Regions from separate parts of the Duganella sp. CY15W genome, predicted to be linked through region 1. Evidence: riboswitches for the same ligand, from Rfam matches in the RefSeq annotation. Region 1 holds a riboswitch; the other holds the start of a gene.
What was found. A riboswitch is a leader RNA that binds a small molecule or an ion and turns the genes downstream of it on or off. The one in region 1 is predicted to bind glycine.
Positions count from the first base shown of each region.

Region 1 (7,432 bases):
TGGCGGCACTGGATGCCCAGCGCACCGCATGGCTCAAAGGCGAACTGCCGACGGCGGAGCTGAACGGCAAAAGCTGGATCGCGCTGGAGTGGATGCACTTCCTGAACGACATCGACGGCAAGACCACTGCCGCGCAGATGCAGGAGCTGGATCAGGCCTTCGGTCTGGCCAAGAGCGGCAACAACGAAATCGCTTACCGCTTCTATCTGTCGTCGGTGAAGGCGGGCTACAACGTGCGTGAGCCGCTCAACAAATTCCTGATGAGCGTCGGCCGTCAGCGCTTCGTGGTGCCGCTGTACACCGCGCTGCTGAAAAACCCGGCCGATAAAGACTGGGCAAAGTCGGTCTACGTCAAAGCCCGTACCCACTACCATCCGATCACTCAAGCTGCTGTCGACAAGGCATTTAAAAAATAATGAAGATCTCGCGTACCTTTGCAGCCAGCGTTCTGACGCTGGCTGTGCTGGGCGCGGTAGCTGGCACGCCCGTATGGGCGGCGCCGGCTGCTGCTGCCGTTCCTGCTTTTAATCTCGATGCGGACGTCAACCGCGCACTGAAAACTTTCGATGTGCCAGGCATGGCCATCGCCATCGTCAAGGATGGCAAGGTGGTCGTGGCCAAAGGCTACGGCGTGCGCAAGCTGGGTGAGGCGGCGCCGGTGGACGGCAAGACCCTGTTTGAAATCGCCTCCAACTCCAAGGCGTTTACCGCCGCCGGTCTGGCAATGCTGGTTGATGAAGGCAAGATCGCCTGGGACGATCCCGTCACCAAACACCTGCCGGGCTTCCAGATGTACGACTCCTACGTCACCGGCCAGATGACCGTGCGCGACCTGCTGGTGCACCGCAGCGGCCTGGGGCTGGGCGCGGGCGATTTGCTGTGGTGGCCGAGCACGCAATTCAGCACCGACGAGATTATCTCCAAACTCCGTTACATCAAGCCGGCGACTAGCTTCCGCGCCAGCTATGCGTATGACAATCTGCTGTACATCGTGGCCGGCAAGATCATCGCCGAGAAGGCAGGCAAGCCGTGGGGCGAAGCGATGCAGGAGCGCATCCTGACGCCGCTGGGCATGACCGGCACCAGGACCAGCGTGGCCGACATGCTGGCCACCAGCGACTACTCTGCACCGCACAGCAAAATCAACGACAAGATCGCTGTCGTGAAGCCGATGCCGGTGCCGAATGCGGTGGGCGCGGTCGGCATCAACACCAATGCCGAAGACATCGCACGCTGGATGACGGTGCTGCTCAACAGCGGCAAGATGGACAACGGCCAGCAACTGTTCAGCGTCAAGCAGGCCGGCGAGATGTGGAGCGAGCAGACGCCGATGCGTATTCGCGAACCCAAGCCGGCGCTGGCGGCCACCAAGCCGAACTTCTACGCCTACGGCCTGGGCTTCCAGCTGCGCGACTACAAGGGCCGCAAGCTCGCCATGCACGGCGGCGCGCTGCAAGGCTTCTATTCGACGGTGCTGATGGTGCCGGAAGAGAAGCTGGGCATCGCCATTCTGACCAATGCGGAAAACAGCCCGGCCATGGCCTCGCTGTACTACCGCATCCTGGACCAGTACCTGAAAGTGCCGCCGTCCGACTGGATCAAGCTGTATGCGGACCAGGAGGCCGCCATGCACAAGGAAGAGCTGGAGCGCCAGGGCAAGGAAACCACGGCGCGCGCGGCCGCTTCCCAGCCCTCGCTGCCGCTGGCTTCCTACGATGGCGAATATGAGGACGCGTGGTATGGAAAAATCAGCATCCGCGAAGAAGGCGGCAAGCATGTGATGCGATTCGAGCGGACACCGGACCTGACCGGCGAACTCGAACACTTCCAGCACGACAGCTTCATCGTGCGCTGGAAGGAGCGCAACTTCAACGCCGACGCCTACGTGACGTTTGCGCTGAATCCGGACGGCAGTATCGAGCGCATGAAGATGGCGCCGATTTCCACCGAAACCGACTTCAGCTACGACTTCCGCGACCTGAACTTTACGCCAGTCAAAGCGGTCGAGAAGAAGTAACTCAGGCCGCGCTTTCCACGCGGTTGCGGCCTTTGCGTTTGGCGCGGTATAGCGCCAGGTCGGCCGCGTGCAGCAGATCATCCAGCGCGATCTGCGGGCCGGCGGCGCTGGCGACGCCAAAGCTGGCGGTCACGCGCAGGATGTGGCCGTCGGCCAGCGTCAGTGGTTCGCTGGCGATCGCGCTGCGCAAACGCTCCGCTAGCGCGCACGCCTGTTCCTGTGTGCAGTGCGCTGGCATCACCACAAATTCTTCGCCGCCGTGACGCGCCAGGATTTCGCCATCGCGCAGTTCTTCACGCACCACCGAGGCGACGCGGATCAGCACCTGGTCGCCCGTCTCGTGACCATGCGAATCGTTGACGGACTTGAAGTGGTCGATATCAAACAGCACCACGGCCAGCGTCTCGTTGCGCCCGCGCGCGCGGCGCAGCCGTTGCGTGCTGGCCGTGGTGAAAGCGCGGCGGTTGAGCAAACCGGTCAGGTAGTCGGTATCGGCGCGGCGGCGCAGCTCATCGATGAGGTGCTGGCGTTCCAGCTCCAGTTGCTGGCGTTCGATGCTGTTGGTGCGCAGCGTGGACAGGGCGCGCAGCATGTCGCCGATTTCGTCGGCGCGCTGCGAGCCGCTGGAGTCGCGCGAGTAGTCGCCGTTACCGAGGCGGATCACGGCGCGCGTGGCGCGCAGCAGCGGCACGATGACGCGGCGGCGCACTATCAACAGCAGCAGCGTCAGCGCCAGCAGGATCGCCACGCCGGATGAACACACAATCAGCAGCTCGGTGCGCGCATGTTCGTGATCGCTCTGGGCCTGCGTTTGCGCCTCCTGCAGCAGTTCATCGCGCAGCGACAGGATCGGTGTCATGGTCGGCACGTAGCGCTGTGCAAACTGGCCGGTGTCCATGCCGTAGTCGCGTCCCGTGCGACTGGCTGCTTCAATCCCCGCCACCAGTCCCAGGCCGGTACCGAAATAGATTTCATCGACGCGCGCCGTGACCGTGTTGAATCCGGCCGGATTGCCGCCATCCTCGCCCAGCGCCTGGATCTGCTGGCGCAACTGCGCCAGGCGGCCGCGCAGCATTTCCAGCTGCTCGTGCTCGGCGGGGACCAGCGCCTGGCGCTTGGCCAGCGGCACGGTCAGCACGGAGCCAAGCCGGCCCGCATATTCGCGCAGCTCGACGGCGTAGCGTGTTTTAATCAGCGTGCGCGAGATGCGCGGATAGGCGCGCTCGGACGCCAGCGTGTAGCCGCCGACAGCGTCGAGTGCCAGCGGCACCAGTGCGAACATCCGGCCAATGGCGTTTTTCAGCAGTTCCGGCGTGCGCTCGGCCGGTGCTGCGGACGCCAGCGTGTCCACCGTGTTGCGCGCCTCGGCCAGCGCCTGGTACAGGCTCGCCATCTCGACCGGATGCTGGGTGCCGAAATCGTTTTGCAGCTCGCGCTCGAGTTGGATCAGCGCGAGGTCGGTGGCGGCGCGCGCACGCGTCAGGCGGTCACGCCGGGCGGGATCAGCGGGCTGCCTGTCGCCCAGCAACGCGTTGACGGGGCCGCGTTCGAACGAGAGTTTTTCTGCCGCGATCATGGCGCGCTGTGTCAGGCGCAGCGCTTGCAGGCCGGCGCTGGTGTCGTCGTAATGCAGCCACGCTTCTCGCGTGATATGGCCCAGCATGCCGAGGACCAGCAACGCCAGCACGGCGGTGGACAGTGTCAGCAAGCGGGAAATTTTCATGAAAATGGATGAAGCAGTTTACAAGTAAACAATATGCCACAAAGCGGGGCCGAGCGGGGCGGGAATGCGGCACGGGCGACGGCAAATGGTACAATGCCGCCCTTGCGTCGCTGGCTTTGTCTGAGCAGGATGCAAAGCTTGAACGATTACTACCGAGGGAAACGAATGTCTATGCAACGAGTTATGCTGCGCGCCAAGCTGCACCGTGTGACGGTGACGCAGGCGGATCTGAATTATGAAGGTTCGTGCGGTATCGACCTGGACCTGCTGGAAGCGGCTGATATCTGGCCAAACGAAAAAATCGAACTGTATAACGTGAACAACGGCGAACGCTTCGCCACCTACGCGATTCCTGGCCTGCGCGGCACCGGCGAAATCTCGCTGAACGGCGCAGCGGCACGCAAGGCGCAGCTGGGCGACCTGCTCATCATCTGCACCTACGCGCCGATGACCGAAGCGCAGATCGCCGACTACAAACCGAAACTGGTTTTCGTCGACGCGCAAAACAAGATCACCAGCGTCAAGCAGTAAGCTGCAAGACCAAGTCGGCCCTGTGCCGAATTCTGGTCGGGAGAGACCACCATGGATGGTGGCGCCGAAGGAGCAACCGCCCCGGAAACTCTCAGGCAAAAGGACCGACCAGACCACTGTACTCTGAAGAGCCGCCGGCTTCGTCAGCCGGCGCACCGCAGGAGCAAGCGGCGCCATGCTAACGCTATGGCGCGGCGAATCTCTCAGGTTCCAAACAGAGGGGGCGTACCACTCGCATGGTGCGCTTGGTACTCCCACCCCTGACTGTTGATGGAGCCTGCTTCATGAATCAACCTGCACTGCACACGATTGCCGTCCTTGGCGGCGGCATCACCGGCGTGACCACCGCTTACGCCCTGGCGCGGCGCGGCTTTGCCGTCACCGTGTTTGAACGCCACCGCTACCCGGCGATGGAGACGTCGTTTGCCAACGGCGGCCAGCTGTCCGCCTCCAATGCCGAAGTCTGGACCCATCCTTCCACCATCGCCAAAGGCCTGAAGTGGATGCTGCGCAGCGATGCGCCGCTGCTGCTCAATCCTCGCCCGACCTGGCACAAGCTGTCCTGGTTTGCGGAGTTCATCGCCAGCATTCCCCACTACGAAGACAACACCATCGCCACCGCGAAGCTGGCGATCGCCGCGCGCCGCCATCTGTTCGACTGGGCGGAAGAGGAGGGCGTGGAGTTCGACCTGAAACAGCAAGGCATCCTGCACATCTACCGTAATCAGGCGGGCTTCGAGCACGCCGGCCGCGTGTCCGGGCTGCTGGCGGCGGGCGGTTTGCCGCGCCGCGCGGTCACACCCGATGAGATGCGCGCCATCGAGCCGGCGCTGCAAGGCAGCTACTACGGCGGTTACTACACCGAGAGCGATGCCACCGGCGACATCCACAAGTACACCAACGGCCTGGCCGCAGCGGCCGAGCGGCGCGGTGTGCGCTTTGTATGGGGCGCGGAAATCGGCAGCGTGGAAACCGACGGCCGCGTGGCCACGGTGCGCGTCGATCAGGATGGCCGCGAGGACCGCCAGTGCTTCGATGGCGTGGTGGTGTGCGGTGGCGTCGGCAGCCGCGCGCTGGCGGCGCAGCTGGGCGACAGGGTTAACGTTTATCCGGTGAAGGGCTATTCGATCACGGTGCAGCTGCAGGATGACGCCAGCCGCGCCGCTGCGCCGACGGTCAGCCTGCTGGACGATGAGACCAAGCTGGTGACCAGCCGCCTGGGAGCGGACCGTTTTCGCGTTGCCGGTACGGCGGAGTTCAATGGCATCAACCGCGATATCCGCGCGGACCGCATCCAGCCGCTGGTCGATTGGGTGCAGCAGTGCTTCCCGGGCGTGAGCACGCGCCAGGCGGTGCCATGGGCTGGCTTGCGGCCGATGATGCCGGACATGATGCCGCGTGTGGGAAGGGGCAAGCGGCCTAATGTGTTTTACAACACCGGTCACGGCCACCTGGGCTGGACGCTGTGCGCGGCCACCGCCGACCTGATTGCCGGTGTGGTGGAGAGCCAACACTAAGCTGGCTTGCCGCACAAGAAAAAGACGCCTCTGAACTGAATCTCGGGCGTCTTTTATTTATTTGCTACCGTCGATGCGCAGCAACTGCGACATGTACTGCGGCGTGATGCCAAGGAAGGATGCCACCACCTTTTGCGAGATGCGCTGCTCCAGGCCCGGATACTCGCGGCGGAACGCATTCAGGCGGCCCTGCGCCGGCGAGGCGTTCAGGTACAGGCGGCGGCTCTGGTCCATGATGCTGCACTGTGCTGCCGCCAGGTAGTAGTCGCGCAGATGGCTGTTGGCCTGATACAGCGCGCTCACTTGCGACCAGTCCAGGCGATAGCCATGGATGGCGGTTTCCGCCACCACAAAATTCAGCGCCGGATGCGATTCGCGCGAACGCAGCAAATCGTCGTGCGCGGCCACCGGTTCGCCGTCGGTCTGGAAGTGCAGCGTCACTTCGTTGCCCGCCTCGGTAATGAAGCCGGTACGCGCCACACCGCTGTGCAGCCAGTGCACATACTGGGCAGGCGTGCCGATGCGCTGCAGGTGCTCGCCCTTGCGCATGCTGAAAGGCGTGGCCAGCGGCGCCAGCAGGCGCGAGGCTTCGTCGTACAGTTCGGGCGTGACGCCATAGCGGCGTGACACGGCTTCGCGATATTTAGCGCGGTGTTCTAGGAATGCGTTGCTCATACTCAGTGGTTTAGGAGTGCGAATGGCCGGACGGACAATGTTGTATTTTAAATTCCGCTATGTAAATGGCCGTACAAATGAATTTGAAAGTGTAAACGTTTTCACAGTCCCTGGCTCAATATTTGTTGCAGATTAGAATGGAAATTTAAAAATATTTTAAACTTAAAGCAGTTTAACAAATTTCGCCAAGCATGAATTTCGCTGAACTTTAGGGTTACTATTGAAGAACAATTCGACCCTTGGAGACCGGCATGAAAATCACTGATCTCAGCATTGGCAGGCGCCTGTCGTTTGGCTTTGCCGTTGTGCTCGCCATACTCATCCTCAACACCGGCCTCGGCATCTATCGCCTGCAAGGGGTGGCGACCGCGACACGCGCGATGATGGAAACGCCGCTGGCCAAGGAGCGTCTCATTTCGGACTGGTACCGGATTGTATTTGCCGGTATCCGCCGCACCACCGCTGTGGCCAAGAGCGCCGACCCGGCGCTGGCCACCTTCTTTGCCGAGGAGGCCAAGAATTCCACGGCCTACGCCCAAGGCCTGATCAAGAAAATCGAAGAGCTCACCAGCGGCGAGGACAAGCGGCTCATGGAAGAGCTGGTAGAAACCCGCAAGCTGTATGTGAGTTCGCGTGACGGCGTCATGAAGGCCAAGGCGGCCGGTGACGCCGACGGCGCCTCGCGCCTGCTCGAGCAAACCTATCTGCCTGCCGCCAAAACCTACGAAACCATGCTGCAGAAAATTCTCGACCAGCAGCGCAAGTCGATTGACGAAGCGGCCACGCGCATCGACCAGGTCGCCACGGACAGCCGCAACCTGCTGCTCTTGCTGGCCGTGCTGGTGGTGGCGTTTGGCGTGGTGTTTTCATGGTGGCTGACGGCGGGCATCACGCGGCCGATCAACGAAGCCGTGGCGCTGGCCGAGTCGGTTGCAGAAGGCGATCTGGTTGATCGCAGCAACCGTTCCG
Region 1 covers NZ_WWCQ01000002.1:404,218-411,649, reverse strand. Annotated here, with positions in the region: gene GTP58_RS11415 (M1 family metallopeptidase) at 1-416, shown strand, start outside; gene GTP58_RS11410 (serine hydrolase) at 416-2,017, shown strand; gene GTP58_RS11405 (diguanylate cyclase) at 2,019-3,740, opposite strand; gene panD (aspartate 1-decarboxylase) at 3,912-4,271, shown strand; glycine riboswitch at 4,299-4,388, shown strand; gene GTP58_RS11395 (D-amino acid dehydrogenase) at 4,571-5,788, shown strand; gene GTP58_RS11390 (Crp/Fnr family transcriptional regulator) at 5,846-6,463, opposite strand; gene GTP58_RS11385 (methyl-accepting chemotaxis protein) at 6,715-7,432, shown strand, end outside.

Region 2 (7,432 bases), on a different contig from region 1:
TCAGACTGGGCAGGTAGAACACATTGCCCGGGCCTGGCGCCGGCGCCGCTTTTTGCAGGTCCGCCAGATAGGACAACAAAGGCTGCCTGGCGCCGATCTGCGACTGCCGCTGAACCTCTTCATTGGTCGCCGCGCCAGTATGGAAGCCCTGCGCCGGTCCCTGCGCCCAGGCGCCGGCTGGCGTCACAGCGGTTGCGCGAGTTACCGCATTCGGCTTCCAGTGGCTGTCCGCGGTCAGCGCGGACGCGGGCAAATCCGGGATCGTCAAGTCCGCACCCTGCAGCATGCCGCTGGCGATGCCGTCGACAATCTGCCCGGCCGCCGATCCCGCCACATCACTGGCAGCAAAGAACTGGCGCAACTGCTGCGCCAGCGCCGCCTGATTGGTGCGCGACCTGGCGGCAGGCGATGCCGCGCCATCCGATTTGCGGCGCTGGTAGCCCTCCACCGGTCCCGGCAGCACGCCCTTGGTCTGCAAGGCCAGGCTCAGCGCCGCCAGCATCGGGCCGATCTCGATAAACATGCCGGGCTTGAGCAGCGGCTGCAGCAACCCGGCCGCCTCCTCTTCCGTATCGAACTCGCTCCACGCCTGCTGCAAGGCGGTGAGGAATACCTCCGGCCGGAACGGGTTCTGGTTGACGCGCAGGATCTCGCGGTCCAGCAGAAACGCCAGCCGCACGTTGAGCGTCTGCAGCGCATCCGCATACAGCGCTTCAAATGGCTTGCTGACGCCGCTCATGGCCACCTTGCTATCCATCTCTTCCAGCGACACCAGCGACAGTGGCCCGGCGGCGGCGCGCGCCTTGCCTTTGACGCCTGGCGCCAGCTCGGCGATCTCGCGCCGCAACGCTTTTTCCAGCGCAGTGGTGGCCAGATGCAGGAACGCATAGTTGCGGTTGCGTAGCTGATTACCGGCGCGGAGGCGCTGCTGTATCAGCCGCGCGTCGCCGTCCGTGGCGTCGATCAGCGCGCCGGCCAGCTTGTTGGCCAGGTCCAGGTACTGGTCGCCCGCATGCTTGACGGCGATGCCGATCAACTCCTCCAGCAAGGCATGCCGCGGCGACACCGTCTTGGGCGTGGTCAGCGGTGCGGCGGTTGTCGGCGTTGCAGTCATGGCGGCCTTGCGGAGTCAGGTCAGGCGTACCCTCACATTCTCACATTGCATTTCCATAAAGCAATGGATGAAAACCAAGTATGTGCAATTTTTGGTGTATTTTGCCGAGTTCCCGCAACGCCGGCCGACAAGCCATGCTCCTACACGCCACCAGGGGGTATTCCGATAGCTGGACTGCTGCTGAAAACGCATCATGGCGTCACCAGAAACGTTAAATCGTTTCTGGCGTTCTTTAACTTTCGTAAAGGAATCAAAATGAACGCGAATCAAAAAGGCAACAGCAACAGCAATAGTGGCAGCGGCAGCAAGCAAGGCTCCAACCAGGGCAGCAACAAGCAATCGGGCAACGCCGGTTCGTCCAGCGGCTCGCGTACCGGCACCCAGGGCGGCACCCATGAGCAGCATGTGGAAGCTGGCCGTCAAAGCCACAAAAATGACGGCAACAAGGCCGGCAACCGCTAAGTAGACATTCGGCGGTGCATGCGGCGCCTGGTGGCGCCGCATTTGTTTTCAGATATTGGTGATGCGTTGGCCGGCTGGCGGCACAAAGTCCTCCACCCCATTCACCAGATCGACCTTGAGCGCTTCCGCCGCCGTCAGGTGCAGGTCCGAATACTCATGCACGCGCCAGTGCTCATCACTGAGCTGAACATGGCTGCGCAGGATTTGCTCGGTGCGCGCATCGTCGGCCTGCAGGCCTTCCACGATAATGCGCAGCGCGTCAGGACGGGCGCCATGCGGCGCGCTGGCATGCGACTTGTGCACCATGAAGCGCGCGGTGTCGCTGGCATAGCGCTCGGCCCCGGCCAGGAACAGGATCACGGCAATCGACGCCACGGCGCCGGCGTTGTAGGTGACGATCTTGATCGGCAGCTTGCTCAGGTAGTTGTACAGGCAGATGCCATCGCTGACATAGCCGCCGTTGGACTGGATCAGGATATGGGCGGTCGTGATACGGTCTTCGCTCATGTCGGCAACCGCGTCAAACACGCGGCGCACCATGTCGCTGTTCACATCACCGGACAACGTGAACCACGCATGTCCCTCGTAAGTAGTTTGGTCTTGGCTCATCGGTGGGCTCTCAATTAGTGTGATTAATTCTAGCAAATTGTCGTTTTTACCGTTTTCCCCGCTTCATTCGTGCGCAAGGCGCCAAGATTGACTTTCATGCCCTTCTGGCATATATTCTCGAGTCTTGATCGGGAGAGGGCAAACCAGCGTTGCCGCCGAAGGGGCACTACCCAAAAACTCTCAGGCAAAAGGACCGGTCAAGGGGCCATAAAAAACGTGGCTCAAACTCTGGAGAGAGATTGCAGCAGCAATCCACCGAAGGGGCGTGCGGAAAACGAGGACATCCCCCGTTCCGCTATCTCTCAGGTACCAAGGACAGAGGGGTTGCAACATGATGGAATCATCGTCATTCCCTGTTAACCCCTTTTCGTTTGGACCGTACCATGACGCTCAAAGCTACTCCCCTCAATAACGCACACCGCGCTGCCGGCGCCCGCATGGTCGATTTCGGCGGCTGGGATATGCCAGTCAACTACGGTTCCCAAATCGAAGAGCACAACGCCGTGCGTACCGACGTCGGCATGTTCGACGTGGCCCATATGTGCGTGGTCGACATCAAGGGCGACAATGTGCGCACCTTCCTGCGCGGCCTGCTGGCCAACAACGTCGACAAGCTGCAGGTATCGGGCAAGGCGCTCTACTCCTGCATGCTGAACCCACAAGGCTTCGTGATCGATGACCTGATCGTCTACTTCATCAACGAGAGCTGGTTCCGCCTGGTGGTCAACGCCGGCACCGCAGAAAAAGACGTGGCCTGGATGCAGGCGCATAACCAGGCCACCGGCAGCGGCCTGACCATCACCCAGCGCCGCGACGGCGACAATGCCATGGCGCTGATCGCCGTGCAAGGCCCTAACGCCCGCGCCAAGGTATGGCAAGTGATCCCTGAATCGAAAGAAGGCACGGCGGACATGAAGCCGTTCAACGTGGCCTTCGCACAGAGCGCCACCTTCGGCGAAGCGATGATCGCCCGCACCGGCTATACCGGTGAAGATGGTTTCGAAATCGGCGTCGCCGCTGAACAGGCCGAGCACCTGTGGAACGCGCTGGTCGCCGCCGGCGTCAAACCGGCAGGCCTGGGCGCGCGCGACACGCTGCGCCTGGAAGCCGGCATGAACCTGTACGGCCAGGACATGGACGAAACCGTGAACCCGCTGGACGCCGGCCTGGCATGGACCATCGACCTGGTCTCCGAGCGCGACTTCATCGGCAAGGCAGCCCTGCAAGCCATGGGCCAGAACGCCCAGTTCGTGGGCCTGATCCTGCGCGAAAAAGGCGGCGTGCTGCGCGCCCACCAGAAAGTGGTGGTGGCGGGCACCGACGCCACCGGCGAAATCACCAGCGGCACCTTCAGCCCGACCATGCAGCAGGCGATTGCGCTGGCGCGCGTGCCGAATGGCGTCAACGTCGGCGACACCGTCCACGTCGAAATCCGCGACAAGAAACTGGCCGCGTCTGTGGTTAAATTGCCGTTCGTACGCAACGGCAAAATCCTGGCCGTATAAATCAACATATTTCACCTCTCGATCCTTGGAGCCTTACATGAACATTCCTGCAGACCTGAAGTACACCGAATCCCACGAGTGGGTACGCGCTGAAGCCGACGGCACTGTCACCGTTGGCATCACCGAGTACGCGCAGGACGCACTGGGCGATATCGTCTTCGTCGAGCTGCCAAAAGTCGGCACCACCTACGCCGCCGGCGACGACGCCGCTGTCGTGGAATCGGTCAAAGCCGCCAGCGACATCTACGCGCCAATCGCAGGCGAAGTCGTGGCCGTGAACGACGCCGTGGTCGACGCACCGGAATCGATCAACGAAGACGCTTACGCCAACTGGCTGTTCAAGATCAAGCCAGCCGATGCTGCCGCGATCAACGGCCTGCTGGACGCAGCTGCCTACGGCAACAACATCGGCGGCTAATCCACGCCACCAGGCCAGCCTTGCGCTGGCCTTTTTTGTTTTCCCCTCTCTCGTTAGCCCTGACAAATCATGACCCGCACCAGCCTGACCCAACTCGAAGCGCGCGACGCCTTCATCGCCCGTCACATCGGCCCTGACGCCGCCGAACAGCAGGAAATGCTGTCGGTACTCGGCTACGCCACGCGCGCAGCCCTGATCGACGCCATCGTGCCTGCCAATATCCGCAACAAGGCCGACCTGCCGCTGGGCGCTTACGCGCAGCCGATGCCGGAAAACGAAGCGCTGAACAAGCTGAAAAAAATCGCGTCGAAAAACAAGGTGCTCAAGTCGCTGATCGGCCAGGGCTACTACAACACGCTGACGCCTAACGTCGTCCTGCGTAACATTTTTGAAAACCCGGCCTGGTACACCGCGTACACCCCGTACCAGCCAGAGATCTCGCAAGGCCGACTGGAAGCCATCCTGAACTTCCAGCAGACCATCACCGACCTGACCGGCATGGGCATCGCCAACGCGTCGATGCTGGACGAAGGCACCGCTGCTGCGGAAGCCATGACGCTGATCCAGCGCGTGAGCAAATCGAAATCGAACGTGTTCTACGTTGCCGACGACGTGCTGCCACAGACCCTGGAAGTGGTGCAGACCCGCGCCAAGCCGCTGGAAATCGACGTCAAGGTATTCCATCCGGCCGAACTGGCTGCGGTGGGCGACTGCTTCGGCGTGCTGCTGCAATATCCAGGTGTGAACGGCAATGTGCGCGACTACAAGGCCGACGTGGAAGCCATCAAGGCCAAGGGCGCGATGGTGGTTGCCGCCGCCGACCTGCTGGCGCTGACCATGCTGACGCCACCGGGCGAATGGGGTGCGGACGTGGTGGTCGGTAACTCGCAACGCTTCGGCGTACCGCTGGGCTTTGGCGGCCCGCACGCCGGCTACATGGCGACCCGCGACGAATTCAAACGCTCGATGCCAGGCCGCCTGGTAGGCGTGACCATCGACGCGCAAGGCAACAAGGCTTACCGCCTGGCCCTGCAAACCCGCGAGCAGCACATCCGCCGCGAAAAAGCCACCTCCAATATCTGCACCGCACAGGTACTGCTGGCAGTGATGGCGTCGATGTATGCCGTCTACCACGGCCCGAAAGGCCTGCAGCAGATCGCCAAGCGCGTGCACCGCCTGACCGGCGTGCTGGCGTCGAACCTGAAGACCCTGGGCTATACCATCACCAACGACAGCTGGTTCGATACCCTGACCGTGTCGGTGAAAAACGCCGAACAGCTGCACGCATCGGCCCACTCGCATGGCGTCAACCTGCGCGTGATCGACGCCACCCACGTCGGCGTATCGCTGGACGAAACCACCACCCGCGAAGACATCGCGCTGCTGTGGACCGTGTTCTCGCACCCGGTCGGCGGCCCTGCCCACGGCCCGGACTTCGACACCGTGGAAGCTGCTGTCGAGCGTTCGTTCCCGGATGCGCTGGCCCGTACTTCCGCGTACCTGAGCCACCCGGTATTCAACCGCTACCACTCGGAAACCGAGATGCTGCGCTACCTGCGCTCGCTGGCCGACAAGGACCTGGCGCTGGACCGCACCATGATCCCGCTGGGTTCGTGCACCATGAAGCTGAACGCCACCAGCGAAATGATTCCAGTCACCTGGCCGGAATTCTCGACCATCCACCCGTTCGCGCCGGAAGCGCAAACCGTGGGCTACCGCGAGATGATCTCCTCGCTGGAAGAGATGCTGTGCGCTGTCACCGGCTACGCCGCCATTTCCCTGCAGCCTAACGCTGGTTCGCAAGGCGAATACGCCGGCCTGCTGGTGATCCAGGCTTACCACCAGTCGCGTGGCGAAGGCCACCGCAACATCTGCCTGATTCCATCGTCGGCGCACGGCACCAATCCGGCATCGGCTTCGATGGTTGGCATGCAGGTGGTGGTTACCGCCTGCGACGCCAACGGCAACGTGGACCTGGCGGACCTGAAAGCCAAGGCGGAACAGCACTCGAAGAACCTGGCCTGCGTCATGGTCACCTACCCTTCGACCCACGGCGTGTTCGAAGAAGGCATCCGTGAACTGTGCGAGATCATCCACAGCCACGGCGGCCAGGTCTACGTTGACGGAGCCAACATGAATGCACTGGTCGGCGTAGCTGCACCGGGCGCGTTCGGCGGCGACGTCTCGCACCTGAACCTGCACAAAACCTTCTGCATCCCGCACGGCGGCGGCGGTCCAGGCGTTGGTCCGATCGGCGTTGGCGCGCACTTGGCCAAGTTCCTGCCGAACCAGCGTTCGACCGGCTATATCCGCGACGACGCCGGCATCGGTTCGGTATCGGCCGCACCATACGGCTCGGCGTCGATCCTGCCTATCTCGTGGATGTACATTGCCATGATGGGCGCGGAAGGCCTGACCGCAGCAACCGAAACCGCAATCCTGAACGCCAACTACATCGCGCGCCGCCTGTCGCCGCACTTCCCTGTGCTGTACGCGGGCCACGATGGCCTGGTGGCGCACGAGTGCATCATCGACCTGCGTCCGCTGCAGGATGTCACCGGCATCTCGAACGAAGACGTGGCCAAGCGCCTGATGGACTTCGGCTTCCACGCACCGACCATGTCGTTCCCGGTACCGGGCACGCTGATGATCGAGCCGACCGAGTCGGAATCGAAGGTCGAGATGGACCGCTTCATCGACGCCATGATCGCGATTCGCGGCGAGATCGCCAAAGTGGAAAGCGGCGAATTCGACAAGCTGGATAACCCGCTCAAGTTCGCACCGCACACTGCGGAAGTGCTGACTGCCGATGTCTGGGACCGCAAGTACTCGCGTGAAGTGGCGGCCTACCCGGTGCCATCGCTGCGCAAGCAAAAGTACTGGCCGCCAGTCGGCCGTGCGGACAACGTCTACGGCGACCGTAACCTGTTCTGCGGCTGCGCGCCGATGAGCGACTACGAATAAGCTAGCCTCCACTAGCCCCAAAGCCCGGCCATGTGCCGGGTTTTTTTTATTTTATTTTTATCAAAAAGTGTTTGACTCGCTTACACCTGTCAGATATTCTTTACACATGAAATCAAAACATCTCACTGGTGATCGATTGCTGGCGACGCTGGCGGCGCTGTCGAACCCACACCGCTTGCGGGTGGTGGCGGCGCTGTCCACGGGTGGCCGCAACTACGTCAGCCAGCTGGCCCGTGAGCTGAATCTGAGCCGTCCCTTGCTGCACCTGCATTTGCAGAAGCTGGAGGAGGCTGGCCTGGTCACGAGTCAGATGGAGCTGTCGGACGACGGCAAGGCGCTGAATTACTTTGAAGTGGCCGA
Region 2 covers NZ_WWCQ01000001.1:1,272,693-1,280,124, reverse strand. Annotated here, with positions in the region: gene GTP58_RS06060 (DUF1631 family protein) at 1-1,114, opposite strand, end outside; gene GTP58_RS06055 (hypothetical protein) at 1,370-1,576, shown strand; gene GTP58_RS06050 (ATP-dependent Clp protease proteolytic subunit) at 1,625-2,185, opposite strand; glycine riboswitch at 2,305-2,391, shown strand; glycine riboswitch at 2,404-2,514, shown strand; gene gcvT (glycine cleavage system aminomethyltransferase GcvT) at 2,569-3,690, shown strand; gene gcvH (glycine cleavage system protein GcvH) at 3,728-4,108, shown strand; gene gcvP (aminomethyl-transferring glycine dehydrogenase) at 4,178-7,072, shown strand; gene GTP58_RS06030 (helix-turn-helix domain-containing protein) at 7,179-7,432, shown strand, end outside.
Region 2: another riboswitch for glycine. It lies ahead of gcvT (glycine cleavage system aminomethyltransferase GcvT); the one in region 1 lies ahead of GTP58_RS11395 (D-amino acid dehydrogenase).